3 regions of the Bacillus sp. FSL H8-0534 genome follow, and region 1 is predicted to be linked to each of the others. Evidence: riboswitches for the same ligand, from Rfam matches in the RefSeq annotation. Region 1 holds a riboswitch; each other region holds the start of a gene.
What was found. A riboswitch is a leader RNA that binds a small molecule or an ion and turns the genes downstream of it on or off. The one in region 1 is predicted to bind S-adenosylmethionine.

Region 1 (4,557 bases):
TTCGGGAAAAATGCCGCGCGTTTCATCGTGCTTTCCAGGAAAGTGGATTCTCTTACCAAGTAGCGTATGCAAGTAAAGCGTTCTTGTGCATGGAGATGTGCCGAGTAGCTCGTGAAGAAAATATGTCTTTAGATGTTGTTTCTGGGGGCGAATTGTATACTGCTTTGCAAGCTGGTTTTCCTGCATCACGCATTCATTTTCATGGTAATAATAAGACCGAAGAAGAGATTGTCATGGCGCTGCAAGCAGATGTTGGCTGCTTTGTGGTAGATAATTTCTTTGAAATGGAAATATTACATGACTTAGCACAGCAGTATGGAAAAATTGTAAATATATTAATTCGAGTTACACCTGGAGTAGAGGCGCATACACATGAATATATTACAACAGGGCAAGATGATTCGAAATTTGGTTTTGGAGTTTCGGCTGGTCAGGCAATGCAGGCGATTCGAATAGCGCTAGAGAAATCAAATTATAATGTGTTAGGTATTCATTCACATATTGGGTCACAAATTTTTGAAACAGCAGGATTTGTTCGAGCGGTTGAAGTATTGCATAATTTTTTAGAAGAGATAAGGGAGCAGACTGGTTATGTTGTAACGGTGTTAAATGTTGGTGGAGGTTTTGGTATTCGTTATACGGAAGCTGATAGACCACTTACCCTTGAAACATATGTGCATGCTGTAACAGATGCAGTGAGAGAACAATTTACAAGAAATAATTATCCACTTCCTGAAATATGGATTGAACCAGGTCGTAGTATTGTTGGGGATGCAGGAACAACAATTTATACAGTAGGAGCTGTAAAAGATATCCCTGGCATTCGTAAATATGTGTCAGTCGATGGGGGAATGACAGATAATTTAAGACCAGCTTTATATGGAGCTCGTTATGAGGCGATGCTAGCAAATCGAGGGAAAGAAGAGGCTGAAGAAGTTGTTTCAATTGCTGGAAAGTGTTGTGAGAGTGGAGATATGCTTATTTGGGATATAGAACTGCCGCAAGTTGCTACAGCAGATTTGTTAGCGATCTCTTGTACAGGAGCATATGGATATTCTATGGCTAATAATTATAATCGTATTCGCAGACCGGCTGTAGTATTTGCAAAAGGTGGGGCATCACAAATTGTTGTTGAACGTGAAACATATGAAAATATAATTGGGAACGATCGCATACGTATAAAAGAGCTTGTGTAATGATAAAAGGAGTTGTTCAAATAGAGCAACCCCTTTTTAAAAATATAAAATATATCGGAAAACTAGGATTGAAAAAAATCAGAATTATGATAAAATACAAATACAAAGCTTATCAAGAGAAGCGGAGGGAACTGGCCCTACGAAGCTCAGCAACCTGCTTATAAGAAGCAAGGTGCTAAGTCCAGCAAAATGGCATCCATTTTGAAAGATAAGGTAAATATATTACCGAACAGTCTTTTCGAAATGGAAAAGATTTTTTTTATGAATAAAAAGGGGGGCTGTTCGTGGGAGTGCGTGGACATTTTGACGAAGTAGCTGAGAAAATTCAAACGATGCTTGCGGATATGAAATATGGTTCTATTACAATTGTTGTGCAAGATGGAAAAGTGATTCAGCTTGAAAAAAGTGAAAAGGTACGCTTAAAGTAAAAAGCGCTGACTAGAAAAACTAGAGGCGGTTTTAATCTATTTTATTAGGTTAAAACCGTCTTTTTGCGTTACAGGGGGGGAGAACATGCTGACGTATGAAACGTGGAAAGAGGATTTCGTTTCTTTTTTTGAGAAAGATGAAACAAAAGGAGCGTTACAAGTATTAGAGTGGGCCTATAAACATTATGAAAATGAAATTGTATACGCATGTAGCTTTGGTGTAGAGGGGATGGTGTTGTTACATCTTATAAACCAAGTAAATCCATCTGCAAAAGTTGTATTTTTAGATACAAACGTTCATTTTCAAGAAACATACGATTTAATTAAACGGGTGCGCGAAAGGTTTCCGGATCTTGAAATTATTGAAAAGCAACCCTTGCTAACACTTGAGGAGCAAGCAAAAAAGCATGGGGATCGTTTGTGGGAACATAATCCGAATCTTTGTTGTAAATTAAGGAAAATTTTATCACTTGAAGAATCTTTATCGAATGGAAAAGCGTGGATATCAGGGCTAAGAAGGGAACAATCTGAAACGCGTAAACATACAAGGTTTATAAATCAGGATCACCGCTTCCAATCTATTAAAATTTGTCCGCTTATTCATTGGACGTGGAAGGAAGTGTGGCGTTATGTATATAAGCATGATTTGCCTTATAATCCATTGCACGACATGGGTTACCCAAGTATAGGGTGTGAAAAATGTACGTTACCTGTGGGAGAGGGGCGAGATTCAAGGGATGGACGATGGGCTGGAAAGATGAAAACGGAATGTGGCCTTCATGATCAATAAGGACATGGTTGATTTTAAATATATGTGAAAGAGGCGGACAGGGGAATGAGTAAAACCAAAATATTAGTAAATCGTATTGATGAAACATATGAAATAAAGGGGATTACAAAAGAAATTGAATTGGACAAAATTGCTTTAAGTGATTTAGAGCTTATTGCAATAGGTGGTTATAGCCCGCTTACTGGATTTTTAGGGAAGAAAGATTATCAATCTGTTATAGAAAACATGCGTTTAGTAAGTGGTGATGTATGGAGTATACCTATTACACTACCAATAACAGAAGAGAAGGCGAAGCAATTAAAAATTGGTGAAGAGGTTCGTCTTGTCAAAGAAAGGACCACATATGGTGTGATTCAAATAGAAGATATTTTTACACCGGATAAAGACAAGGAAGCATTGCTTGTTTATAAAACGACTGATACTGCCCATCCAGGTGTGAAAAAGTTATATGATCGACCAAATGTTTATGTTGGAGGAACAATTACGCTTGTGAAGCGTTTTGAAAATGATAAGTTTGCTTCTTATCATTTAGATCCAAGTGAAACACGTGCAGAGTTTGCAAAACGTGGCTGGAAAACAGTGGTAGGTTTTCAAACGAGAAATCCTGTTCATCGTGCACATGAATATATTCAAAAGTCTGCACTGGAAATTGTAGATGGCTTATTTTTAAATCCGCTCGTTGGTGAAACGAAATCAGATGATATTCCAGCTGATGTACGTATGGAAAGTTATGAAGTGCTTTTGAAAAATTATTATCCGAGTGACCGTGTCTTTTTAAGTGTTTTTCCAGCAGCAATGCGCTATGCGGGACCACGTGAAGCGATATTTCACGCACTGGTTAGAAAAAACTTTGGTTGTACACACTTCATTGTGGGACGTGATCATGCTGGGGTAGGGAATTATTACGGTACGTACGAAGCGCAAGAGATTTTTACGAATTTTACAGTAGAAGAGTTAGGGATTGCACCACTCTTCTTTGAACATAGTTTTTACTGTACAAAATGTGAGGCGATGGCCTCTACAAAAACATGTCCGCACAGTAAAGAAGAACATGTTATTTTATCAGGGACGAAAGTAAGAGAAATGTTGCGAAATGGAGAAATTCCACCAAGTGAATTTAGCCGTAAAGAAGTTATAGAAATATTAATTCGTGGTTTACAAAAAGAAGTCGTTACAAAATAAGGAGAGAGTAGGATGGAAACAAATATCACTTGGCATACAGCATCTGTTTTAAAAGAGGAAAGACGAAAGAAAAGTGGTCACCACAGTTTTGTCCTTTGGTTCACAGGCTTATCAGCTTCTGGAAAATCAACAGTAGCAAATGCGGTTGCCCGAAAATTATTTGAAAAAAATATTGGTAATTATGTACTCGATGGCGATAATATTCGTCATGGTTTAAATAAAGATTTAGGATTTTCCGAAAGTGATCGGACAGAAAATATTCGTCGTATTGGTGAAGTGGCGAAGTTATTTGTAGATCAAGGGACAATTGTATTAACAGCATTTATTTCTCCATTTCGAGTGGATCGCCAGCAAGTAAGGGATATTCTTGAAAAGGACGAATTTCTCGAAGTGTTTGTAAAGTGTCCAATAGAAGAATGTGAGAAACGTGATCCGAAAGGGCTCTATAAAAAAGCGAGGCAAGGTGATATTAAGCAATTTACCGGCATTGATTCGCCATATGAAGAGCCGTTTGGAGCAGAAGTGGTTGTAGAAACGCAGCTTTATTCGATTGAACAATGTGCAGAACAAATCATCGGTTACTTACAAGAGCGTAGCTTTATATAGGGGGAATAAAAATGAGTTATGACAAAGTGTGGGCAAACAATGAAAAGTTAAATGCTACAGAGAAAAAGAAATTAGAAAAAGATGGCTTAGAAATCTTTAAAGCTATTCCGTATTATGCTGAAAATGGATTTGATTCTATTCCGAAAGAAGAGTGGGATTCATTTAAGTGGGCGGGGTTATATTTACAACGTCCAAAAGAGGCAGGGTATTTTATGATGCGCGTTAATATTCCTTCTGGTATTTTAACGAATGAACAAGTGGAGGTATTGGCTTCAATTGCGGAAGATTATGGTCGTGATGTTCTTGATATTACTACAAGACAGGCGATTCAATTCCATTGGCTTGAAATTGGTCA
Region 2 (4,557 bases), 1.1 Mb from region 1:
GAGCTACCGCACTTTTTCAATCTTTCTTTAATTTTCTCGCAATCCCGTTCCCTAGAGATTGTAATCCTTGAACAAGAATAATTAGGATAAAGACTGTTGCATACATCACTTCTGGCTCATAACGCAAATGACCGAATCGATATGCTAAATCTCCAAGACCACCTGCTCCTACAAGTCCAGCCATCGCAGTTGCACCGATTAATCCAATCGTTGCGATGGTCAAGCCGAGCACAAGCGATGGACGCGCTTCTCTAACCATAACGTGCCAAATAATTTTTATAGTAGAAACTCCCATTGCTTGATACGCCTCAATTACACCACGATCCACTTCTAGTAAAGCTGTTTCCATTAAACGTGCAATATAAGGAGCTGTAAATACAACAAGCGGTACAATCACACCTTTCACACCAATTGAAGTTCCCATAAGCAGTTTTGTAAACGGTAGAATGAAGAATAATAGAATAATAAATGGAATAGAACGAATGACATTAATAATTGTATTAAAAATAGGGTATACGATTTTATTCTCTAGTTGACCACCAGGCCTTGTTAAAACAAGTGTTACTCCTAGTGGCAATGCAATAATAATTGATATAAGTAGTGAAATTGATGTCATTTGAAACGTTTGAATCGTTGCTTCCCATATCACGTTACTCCATTCATCCAAAAAGGACTTGTTTCCCATACTCTTTCCTACCTCCTTCTACGATGATTCCTTGTTCCTGTAAAAATACTAAAGCTCTATGTACCTCGTTTTCTTCACCTTGCATATGAACAACGAGTTTACCGTACGCTTCATGCTTTAATTGTGTAATATTACCAGATAAAATATTGGGATACACTTGGAATCGTTTTGTAGCAACAGCCAATGCTGGTTCTCCTGAAGAGTTCCCTATAAACGAAAGTGTTACAATCTCCCCAGTGTTTTTTAGCTCTTTCTGTACTTCTTCCGGAATTTTAGCTGCAAAAGCGCTGTTTACAAATTTTTTCGTGGTTACATGTTGCGGATTTGTAAAAATATCCTTTACTGTGCCACTCTCAACCACAGCCCCATTCTCCATTACAGCAACTCGATCACATATACGCTGAATTACATTCATTTCGTGTGTAATTAGCAAAATCGTAATACCTATTTTCTCATTGATCTCTAGTAGCAAATCTAAAATAGAATCTGTTGTTTCTGGGTCTAATGCACTTGTCGCTTCATCACTTAGCAAAATTTCTGGTTCATAGGATAGTGCACGCGCAATCGCAACACGCTGTTTTTGACCACCAGAAAGCTCACTTGGATATGCATCTTTTCTATCAAAAAGGTCAACAATACTTAAATATTTTTCTACTCTTTTTTCAATTTCAGTTTTTGGAATCCCAGCTAGACGTAAAGGTAATGCAATATTTTCATAAACATTGACTGTTTTTAATAAGTTAAATCCTTGAAAAATCATCCCGATTTTTTGTCTCGCTTGCGCTAACTCTTTTGTAGATAAAGTTGTTAAATCTTTTTCATTTACAATTATATTTCCTGTTGTTGGTTTTTCTAATAAATTTACACAACGGATTAATGTACTTTTACCAGCGCCACTATATCCGATGATTCCAAATACTTCTCCTTTCTCTACTTTAAGAGAAATTGGTTTAAGAGCTTCAACCTTACCTTTTTTTGTTGTAAATACTTTGGATACATTTTTCAGTTCAATCATTATAGTCAGCTCCTACCAAGATGGCAAAACAGAACCATCGAATTTTTTCTCAATAAACTCTTTAACTTCTTTAGATTGATACGCTTTCTTTAATTTTTTTACAGCTGCATCATCCTTATTTCCCGTACGAACAACCACCCAGTTTACATATGGTGAATCTTTTCCTTCACGGAAAATAGAATCTTTAGCTGGATTTAGTTTTGCACCTAATGCAAAATTCGTATTAATCGCCGCTGCTTTCACTTCATCTAGCTGCGTTGGTAATTGTGACGCCTCTAATTCAACAATTTTCAAATTCTTCGGATTCTCAATCACATCTTTTACAGTTGCTTTCTCGGTTGCTTTTGGATCAACCTTTAAAACACCTGCTTTTTCAAATAATTTTAATGCCCGAAGTTCATTCGTTGGATCATTGGGTAAAGCAATTGCATCTCCATCTTTTAACTCTTTTACATCTTTCAGTTTTTTAGAATATACTCCCATTGGGAACGTTACCGTTGAAAATACTTCTGTCAATTTCATATTGCGTTCTGCTTTAAATACATCTAAATAGGATTTCGTTTGATAGCTATTCACATCAATGTCTTTTTCGTCTAACGATACATTTGGTGCTACATAATCATTAAATACCTTTAAATCAACTTGTAGACCATCTTTTGCCGCCACTTCTTTTACTTTTTCAAAAATCTGCTCATGTGGTCCACCTGTTACACCAACTGTAATCTTTTTCTCATCTAGCGCTTTTGCTTCCTTCCCCGAATCAGCACTACATGCGCCTAATAACAATACTGTTCCACTTACAATACTTAACAACAACTTTTTCATATACAATTCCCCCTTATATATATCTGTTCTTAAACAAAAAACACCTCTCAAATAAGAGAGGTGTCGAATAGACAAAATAGGCTCCTCTCTTATCTTCCAAAACGAAAATCGTTTTGCAGGAATTAGCACCTTAGCTTATAATTCATAAGCTCGGTTGCCGGGCATCATAGGGCCAGTCCCTCCGCCTCTCTGGATAAGAGTATTTGTATTAAATTTTTCAAAAACTATGGTACTAATAGTAAATCTCACAAAAAATTTTGTCAATAGGATTTTTCTGAATATAATTTATTTACGAATAATTGATTTCTTTCTTCTAATTATCTATTTGGTAGTCTCTAGACGTAATGGGCAATAGCTATGTACAAAGTATCCCTATCGTTAATATACTAGAACAGCAAATACTTTATATAAACAAACGAAAAGAGGTTATACTGTATGCAAGATAAACATGCTATACAAACCCTACTATTATCTCAGATAGAAAAACTCTCTCAATCCTTTCATTACGATTTTTTATATGAAGAGGCACAACAAGGAACACTATGCCAAATACTTTTACGAGATGATAACGGCTCCATCGTAGCAACGCCACTTAGTTTTCATATGTTGATAAACGAAGTTGCTGGTAAAGGAGAACTTATTTTTTATAACGAACATGGTGAATTTCATCGACAAAAATTTGATATTTATACGGAAGAAAGTATTGTTAAATTACTATTATTCATTCAAGAACGACTACAAGTAAATCAATAAATAATATGAAAGCAGCTACGTAACATGTAGCTGCTTTCATATTATTTATACTAAAATATTTTATGCCTTGCCCATTACACTCCTAAATAAACGGCTCTCTTATTTTTTAGTAACGTTCATTTCCTCCAGATTCCAAACTCTCGTCACCCAAGATTCATAAAAAGAAGGTTCATGAGAAACGAGTAAAATTGTCCCTTGATAGTGTTCTAAAGCTTCTCTCAATGCCTCTTTCGCCTGTACATCTAAATGATTCGTCGGCTCATCTAGAATTAAAACATTACTCCGCATTAACATAAGTTCACATAAACGTACCTTCGTTTGTTCTCCACCACTTAAAGAGCATAGAGATTGCCGAATGTGATCGGCCTTCAAACCACATCTTGCTAGGGATTGCCGAATTTCTTTTTGCGTCATATCCGGACGCCCTGACCATACTTGCTCAAGTGGTGTAACTTCTACCCTAAATTCTTCTTGAGCAAAATATGCAGGTTGTACCCGCTCTCCAATATGAACTCTCCCGCTTAATGGTTCTAATTGTCCTAACAACGTTTTTAGCATTGTTGTTTTTCCAATTCCATTATGACCAACAATTGCAATCTTTTCGCCCCTTTTCACTTGTAAATTAAGGGATGGAAACAATGGTTCCACGTAACCAATTTGAATTTGCTGTGCTTGTAATATGCGGCTCACAGGCTCAGTGTGAATCTGAAAATGAAAACGCGACCGTGGTACATCGTTATGTTTTCCAATTTTTTTCATTTTCTCCAATACCTTTTCACGGCTTTTTGCCTGCTTTGCTTTTCGAATTTTATTTTTTTGAATAAAACTCTCTAAATTTGCAATTTCCTTTTGTTGTCTCGTATAAGCCACTTGCAATTGCTGCTTCTGCAAGCGATAACTTTCTAAAAATCTTTCATAATTCCCCGTATAGCGCTTTATTGTTTGCCCTTCTAAATGATAAATAACATTCGTAATATTGTTTAAAAATGATTCATCATGTGACACAACAATATAGGCATGCTCATACGCTTGTAAATACGCCCTTAGCCAATCTATATGAACTGTATCTAAATAGTTTGTTGGTTCATCTAATAGTAAAACATGTGGCTTCTCTAAAAGAAGCTTCCCAAGTAATAACTTTGTACGCTGGCCACCACTTAATTTTGAAACATCTTTTTTCATCCCTAAGTCTAACAATCCTAAACCAGCTGCTACTTCTTCTATTTTCGTATGAACTTGATAAAAATCTGAACCCTCTAGTATATTTTGTAATTCCCCA
Region 3 (4,557 bases), 1.5 Mb from region 1:
CCATTCAACGAAAGCTTTTGCCATTTCAGTCGCATAACCCTTCCCTTGATATTCTGGTACAATACTATATCCGATCTCTACTGTACCAGTTGGATCGGGCGCACCTTTACAACCCATATCACCAATAATAACATTATCTTCCTTATGAACAATCAGTCCACTCCACTTACTTTGTTCCGGATTTTTCCGTAAACCTTCAGCAACCCATGGTAAAATATCTTTATAATCAGGCATTGGCCATTCTAAAGATATTTTATATGGTATGATTTCTTGCAGCTCTTCTCTGCCTTTTATCGTTGCCTCAACAAGTTCTAATGTAAAAGGAATCATCTTTAGTCTTTTTGTTTCAATATTTGTCATGTTTGCCTCCTATTTATACAGGTCCATTTTGTGCAGTAATCGATCTTTCACGATTGGCCACTCGCTTGCAATGATGCTATATACTACCGCATCCCTTATATAACCGCTTGGTAACCTTCTCTCATTTCGTAATATCCCTTCTTTTACTGCACCTAGCCGTTCAATTGCTCGTTGTGCTTTTTCATTTCGCAAGTCTGTTTTTATTTGCACGCGCAGCATTTGTAATTCTTCAAACGCATATTGCAATAACATATACTTACATTCCGTATTTATACTCGTTCTCTGTACACTCGGATGATACCACGTTTGACCAAGTTCAACAGTCTTGCTTTCTGTTGATATATTGTATAAACGTGTACTGCCGACAACTTCATTCGTTTTTTGATCTATCACAACAAATGGTAAATCCGTTCCCTTTTCATATCGTTTTACTGCCGTTTCAACATATCGCTCCATATCTTGATAGCTATCCATTTTAGCTATTAAATACGTCCAGATTTCTTTATTTCCTTCCACAATTGAAAATAATTTTTCTATATCATTTGTATCTATTAATCGTAACATTGCTCGTTCATTTGTTATTTGCATGAACAATTCCCCTTTTCTATGTATCTAGCTGTATTATAATTAAAAATGCACTATCTATCAAAATATTTAAAATTTATTTTCTATCACTTAAAATCCAATAATACGAAAAAGAAGACTCACTTTGTACAGAAGAAACTGTAAAAATACCTATCATTTCATTTTCCTTTAAAATGATGTAAGTGTTTTTATTTATTACCGCTTGAATGATCTCTTCGTCATCTCCACCTTCTAAAAGATACTGCCACTGGTCAATTTCTCGCTCTTTTAACCACTGTGCAACTTCTTTTAGCATTTTAACAATGAGAGGACTTTCATCATTATGTGCAGTTCTAATTTGATAGCCTTCAAGAATATTTTGATACAATTTTTCTTCCTTCCTTTTAGCACTTCGGCTTTTTACTTAAATAAAAAAAGAAACACTCTACCTTAATATATAAAATTGAATGGTGACGTCTTTTCTTTCCTTTACAAAGGTTCCATTATCATATGGTATAAATAAAGGCTGTTTTCTAAAAGATTGTTGCTTTTTAAATAATTATTTGTAGATATTATATCTTCTGATAAAATAGTAAAGTATTTTCATTATTCTAAAGTCACAGGAAAGAAGGTAAGATATGAAAGATATAAAAGACAAAACCAAGAAAACAAAAAAGGATTTCAACCCAAAAGACGCTGTTTTAGTATTCTCTTCTTTTACATTCATTTGCGTGGCTATCATTTTTATTCTTATGGTTTATGATGTACTCACAATTCAAAATTTCCTATCATTCGATAAACCAATCCGAATGATAATGAATATATTTATTGCTTCGTTTGCTCTACTTTTGTTTGGTGTAATGTTAACGCTTTACATTCCCTCGAAATACATTGACGATACAAACAAGAGTTATCAAAAGTATTCACTGTTAAGTGTTTTTGCCTTTATGTTTTTAGGAGCGTTATTTGAAGAACTTTTGTTTAGAGGAATTATTCAAAATTTGCTTTTCATATTTATAGAGAACCCATGGATTGCAATTATAACAACTACTTTATTTTTCTTAGGTTTTCATACTCAATACTTCAAAAAGCCTATAATGCTAATAAATATAAGCGTTCCAAGTTTGACTTTTGGTTGGATATATTTTGAAACAAACAATATTTTAGTACCATTTGTTGTACATTTTCTAATGAACTTAGGAATAACGCTATTATTCAAATACAATTTAATAAGGGTTAAAAAATAACTTAGTTTACTGATATTTCGACCTCAATCGACTCTTAGTTGAGGTCTTTTTTATGCACTTCTCAACATCTCAACTGTTGTACAATTTGATTTCTGACACGCTGAAATAAGCATTTGTTCTACTCGTTTATCAAATGCTAAATTCTTCCCTAATTCAAGCCAATGGAACCAATAGAGATAGTTATCTAAATAATAAGTTCCAACTTTTATAACTAAAAAAGGCTTAGAGATTTCTCCAAACCTTTTTTATCTAAATAGAATTCTAGAAAACTACTTCTCCAATACTAATCACATTACTGATTTCGCTGCGCCCCTCTAAACTCCTCCTTAATTTGATCAAGCGTTCCTTCTTCTGTAATTAATCGATATGCTACATACGCTAATACTTTTGCGGATGTAACTAATGCTTTATCGCCAAGTTCCGAACGAGCTGCTTCTCTAAATTCATTCGTATGTGCAACTAAATTATCCGGCCCAATTTTAATATAAGGATGAACCGTTGGTACGACTTGACTCACATTTCCTGCATCTGTTGAACCGATTCCAAGTCTCTCTTTACGATTTACATCTTCACCAAGGTTTTCTAATTCCTCAGCAACCACCTCATTAAATGTCTTCGTCACTAATAATTCATCAATTTCATTTTGAAATTGATTGATTTTTACTGTTGTTCCTGTAGCTAAAGCTGCTCCCTTTGCAATATTTCGTACCTTTTCAGTTATTTCAACACATCTTTTACGTGTTGCTGCTCGAATAAAGAAACGGGCTGATGCGTAATCCGGAATAATATTCGGTGCCTTACCACCCTCAGTAATGACACCATGAATTTTCACATCTGATGGAAGCTGCTGACGAAGTGCGTTAATCCCATTGTAAAGCTGAATCACCGCGTCTAATGCATTAATTCCTTCTTCAGGTGAAGCAGCCGCATGTGCCGACTTTCCATAAAAATGAAAATCAAGTGGATCAACTGCGAGTGACGGACTTGTTGTTGCTGTTTTTCCACTAGGGTGAATCATAAGTGCTGCATCAATATTGTTAAACAAACCTGCCTTCACATAACTTGCTTTTGCACTTCCATTCGGCCCACCTTCTTCTGCTGGTGTTCCGAATACAACGATTTCACCGCCGATTTCTTCAATTGTTTCCGATAATGCAATGGCTGCTGCAACGCTAATTGTACCAATTAAATTATGACCACACGCATGGCCTAATCCAGGCAAAGCGTCATACTCTGCTAAAAAGGCAATTGTCGGCCCTTGTTTCCCTGAACTTTTCCGTGCAATAAATCCTGTTTCATGTCCTGCGATATTGTGCTGAAGCTGAAATCCTGTACTTCCTAAAAGTAAACTTAACGCTCTAGATGCAAAGAATTCTTGATTACCAATTTCAGGATTCGCATGTATATCATGACTTGTTTTTAAGTATTTTTCTCTATTTCTTTCTATACTTTCCGTAATACTATTTCGGTGTGACGTTACTTGTTTTGTTCCCATTTCCCATTCCTCCTTTAAATTTGCACATAAAAAAGCCTCTTTCTAAAAGATAGAAAGAGGCTTGAACATACAGATTCAAAAATGGCCTTCTTTCTTATCTTTCAAGTCTTTCACTTGCTGGAATTGGCACAGTATTCATATTGAATCCGCTGCCGAGGTTTCATAGGGCCAGTCCCTCCACCTCTCGTGATAAGAAAATCGTTTTTATTTTCATAAAATTATATTAAATTATTTTCATTCTAGTTTTATTCCGAGTAAATGTCAAGGAATTCCGATCTGATTTTAACGAATATCTAAAAATCCTTTTAAAACGCCAATCGTTTCAGGCGCCTGCATTCTTGCACATATATAAGGGAATTCTGGACTTCCTTCAAACATCATTTGCGATGTTAACGGAGCACCTACCCAAAAGATCTCATCATCAATACATACAAATGGGAGTGATTTATTTTGCCTTTGTACTCTCACATTTTTTAATGGAATTGGTCCATCGCTATAGATTGTTACCTGCGCTGTTGTACGCATTAACGCCTGCCATACCCTTTTATCTACTTGTCTTGTACTTGGGAGCGAAATAATAATTTTTTGTTTTGCTGACAGAATGTCTTTTAATAATGCTTTCGTCTCTTCCAAATTCATTTGCATAAACCATCTCAAGCGTTTTGTAATTTTTCGTTCTAACAATGGACGTGATGTTGTACGATCATATACATTTCCGTGTCTTTCTATGTGAGAAGTTAAGTGAGATAACGCTTGTTTTCTAGAAAGATTTTTCCGCATATATTGACAGTCCGATAACTGAATGAGCTTTCCTCTTGCTCTCGTTACCGCAACATTTACAAGACGATGATTCTTATGATCAAAGAATAACACGCCAGGACGTTCCTGCGG

Region 2: another riboswitch for S-adenosylmethionine. It lies ahead of MHH71_RS13790 (MetQ/NlpA family ABC transporter substrate-binding protein); the one in region 1 lies ahead of MHH71_RS08460 (YezD family protein).
Region 3: another riboswitch for S-adenosylmethionine. It lies ahead of MHH71_RS00905 (M20 family metallopeptidase); the one in region 1 lies ahead of MHH71_RS08460 (YezD family protein).

Annotation. Positions count from the first base shown of each region.
Region 1 is NZ_JBBOUC010000001.1:1,606,850-1,611,406, reverse strand. It holds gene lysA (diaminopimelate decarboxylase) at 1-1,196, shown strand, start outside; SAM riboswitch class I at 1,303-1,411, shown strand; gene MHH71_RS08460 (YezD family protein) at 1,481-1,624, shown strand; gene MHH71_RS08455 (phosphoadenylyl-sulfate reductase) at 1,710-2,414, shown strand; gene sat (sulfate adenylyltransferase) at 2,460-3,596, shown strand; gene cysC (adenylyl-sulfate kinase) at 3,609-4,202, shown strand; gene MHH71_RS08440 (nitrite/sulfite reductase) at 4,214-4,557, shown strand, end outside.
Region 2 is NZ_JBBOUC010000001.1:2,686,014-2,690,570, forward strand. It holds gene MHH71_RS13780 (methionine ABC transporter permease) at 17-685, opposite strand; gene MHH71_RS13785 (methionine ABC transporter ATP-binding protein) at 660-1,700, opposite strand; gene MHH71_RS13790 (MetQ/NlpA family ABC transporter substrate-binding protein) at 1,713-2,525, opposite strand; SAM riboswitch class I at 2,612-2,725, opposite strand; gene MHH71_RS13795 (hypothetical protein) at 2,961-3,278, shown strand; gene MHH71_RS13800 (ABC-F family ATP-binding cassette domain-containing protein) at 3,378-4,557, opposite strand, start outside.
Region 3 is NZ_JBBOUC010000001.1:152,255-156,811, reverse strand. It holds gene MHH71_RS00930 (GNAT family N-acetyltransferase) at 1-360, opposite strand, end outside; gene MHH71_RS00925 (GNAT family N-acetyltransferase) at 370-948, opposite strand; gene MHH71_RS00920 (hypothetical protein) at 1,022-1,312, opposite strand; gene MHH71_RS00915 (CPBP family intramembrane glutamic endopeptidase) at 1,563-2,171, shown strand; partial or broken gene MHH71_RS00910 (IS1595 family transposase) at 2,222-2,374, opposite strand; gene MHH71_RS00905 (M20 family metallopeptidase) at 2,464-3,666, opposite strand; SAM riboswitch class I at 3,758-3,862, opposite strand; gene MHH71_RS00900 (AAA domain-containing protein) at 3,949-4,557, opposite strand, start outside.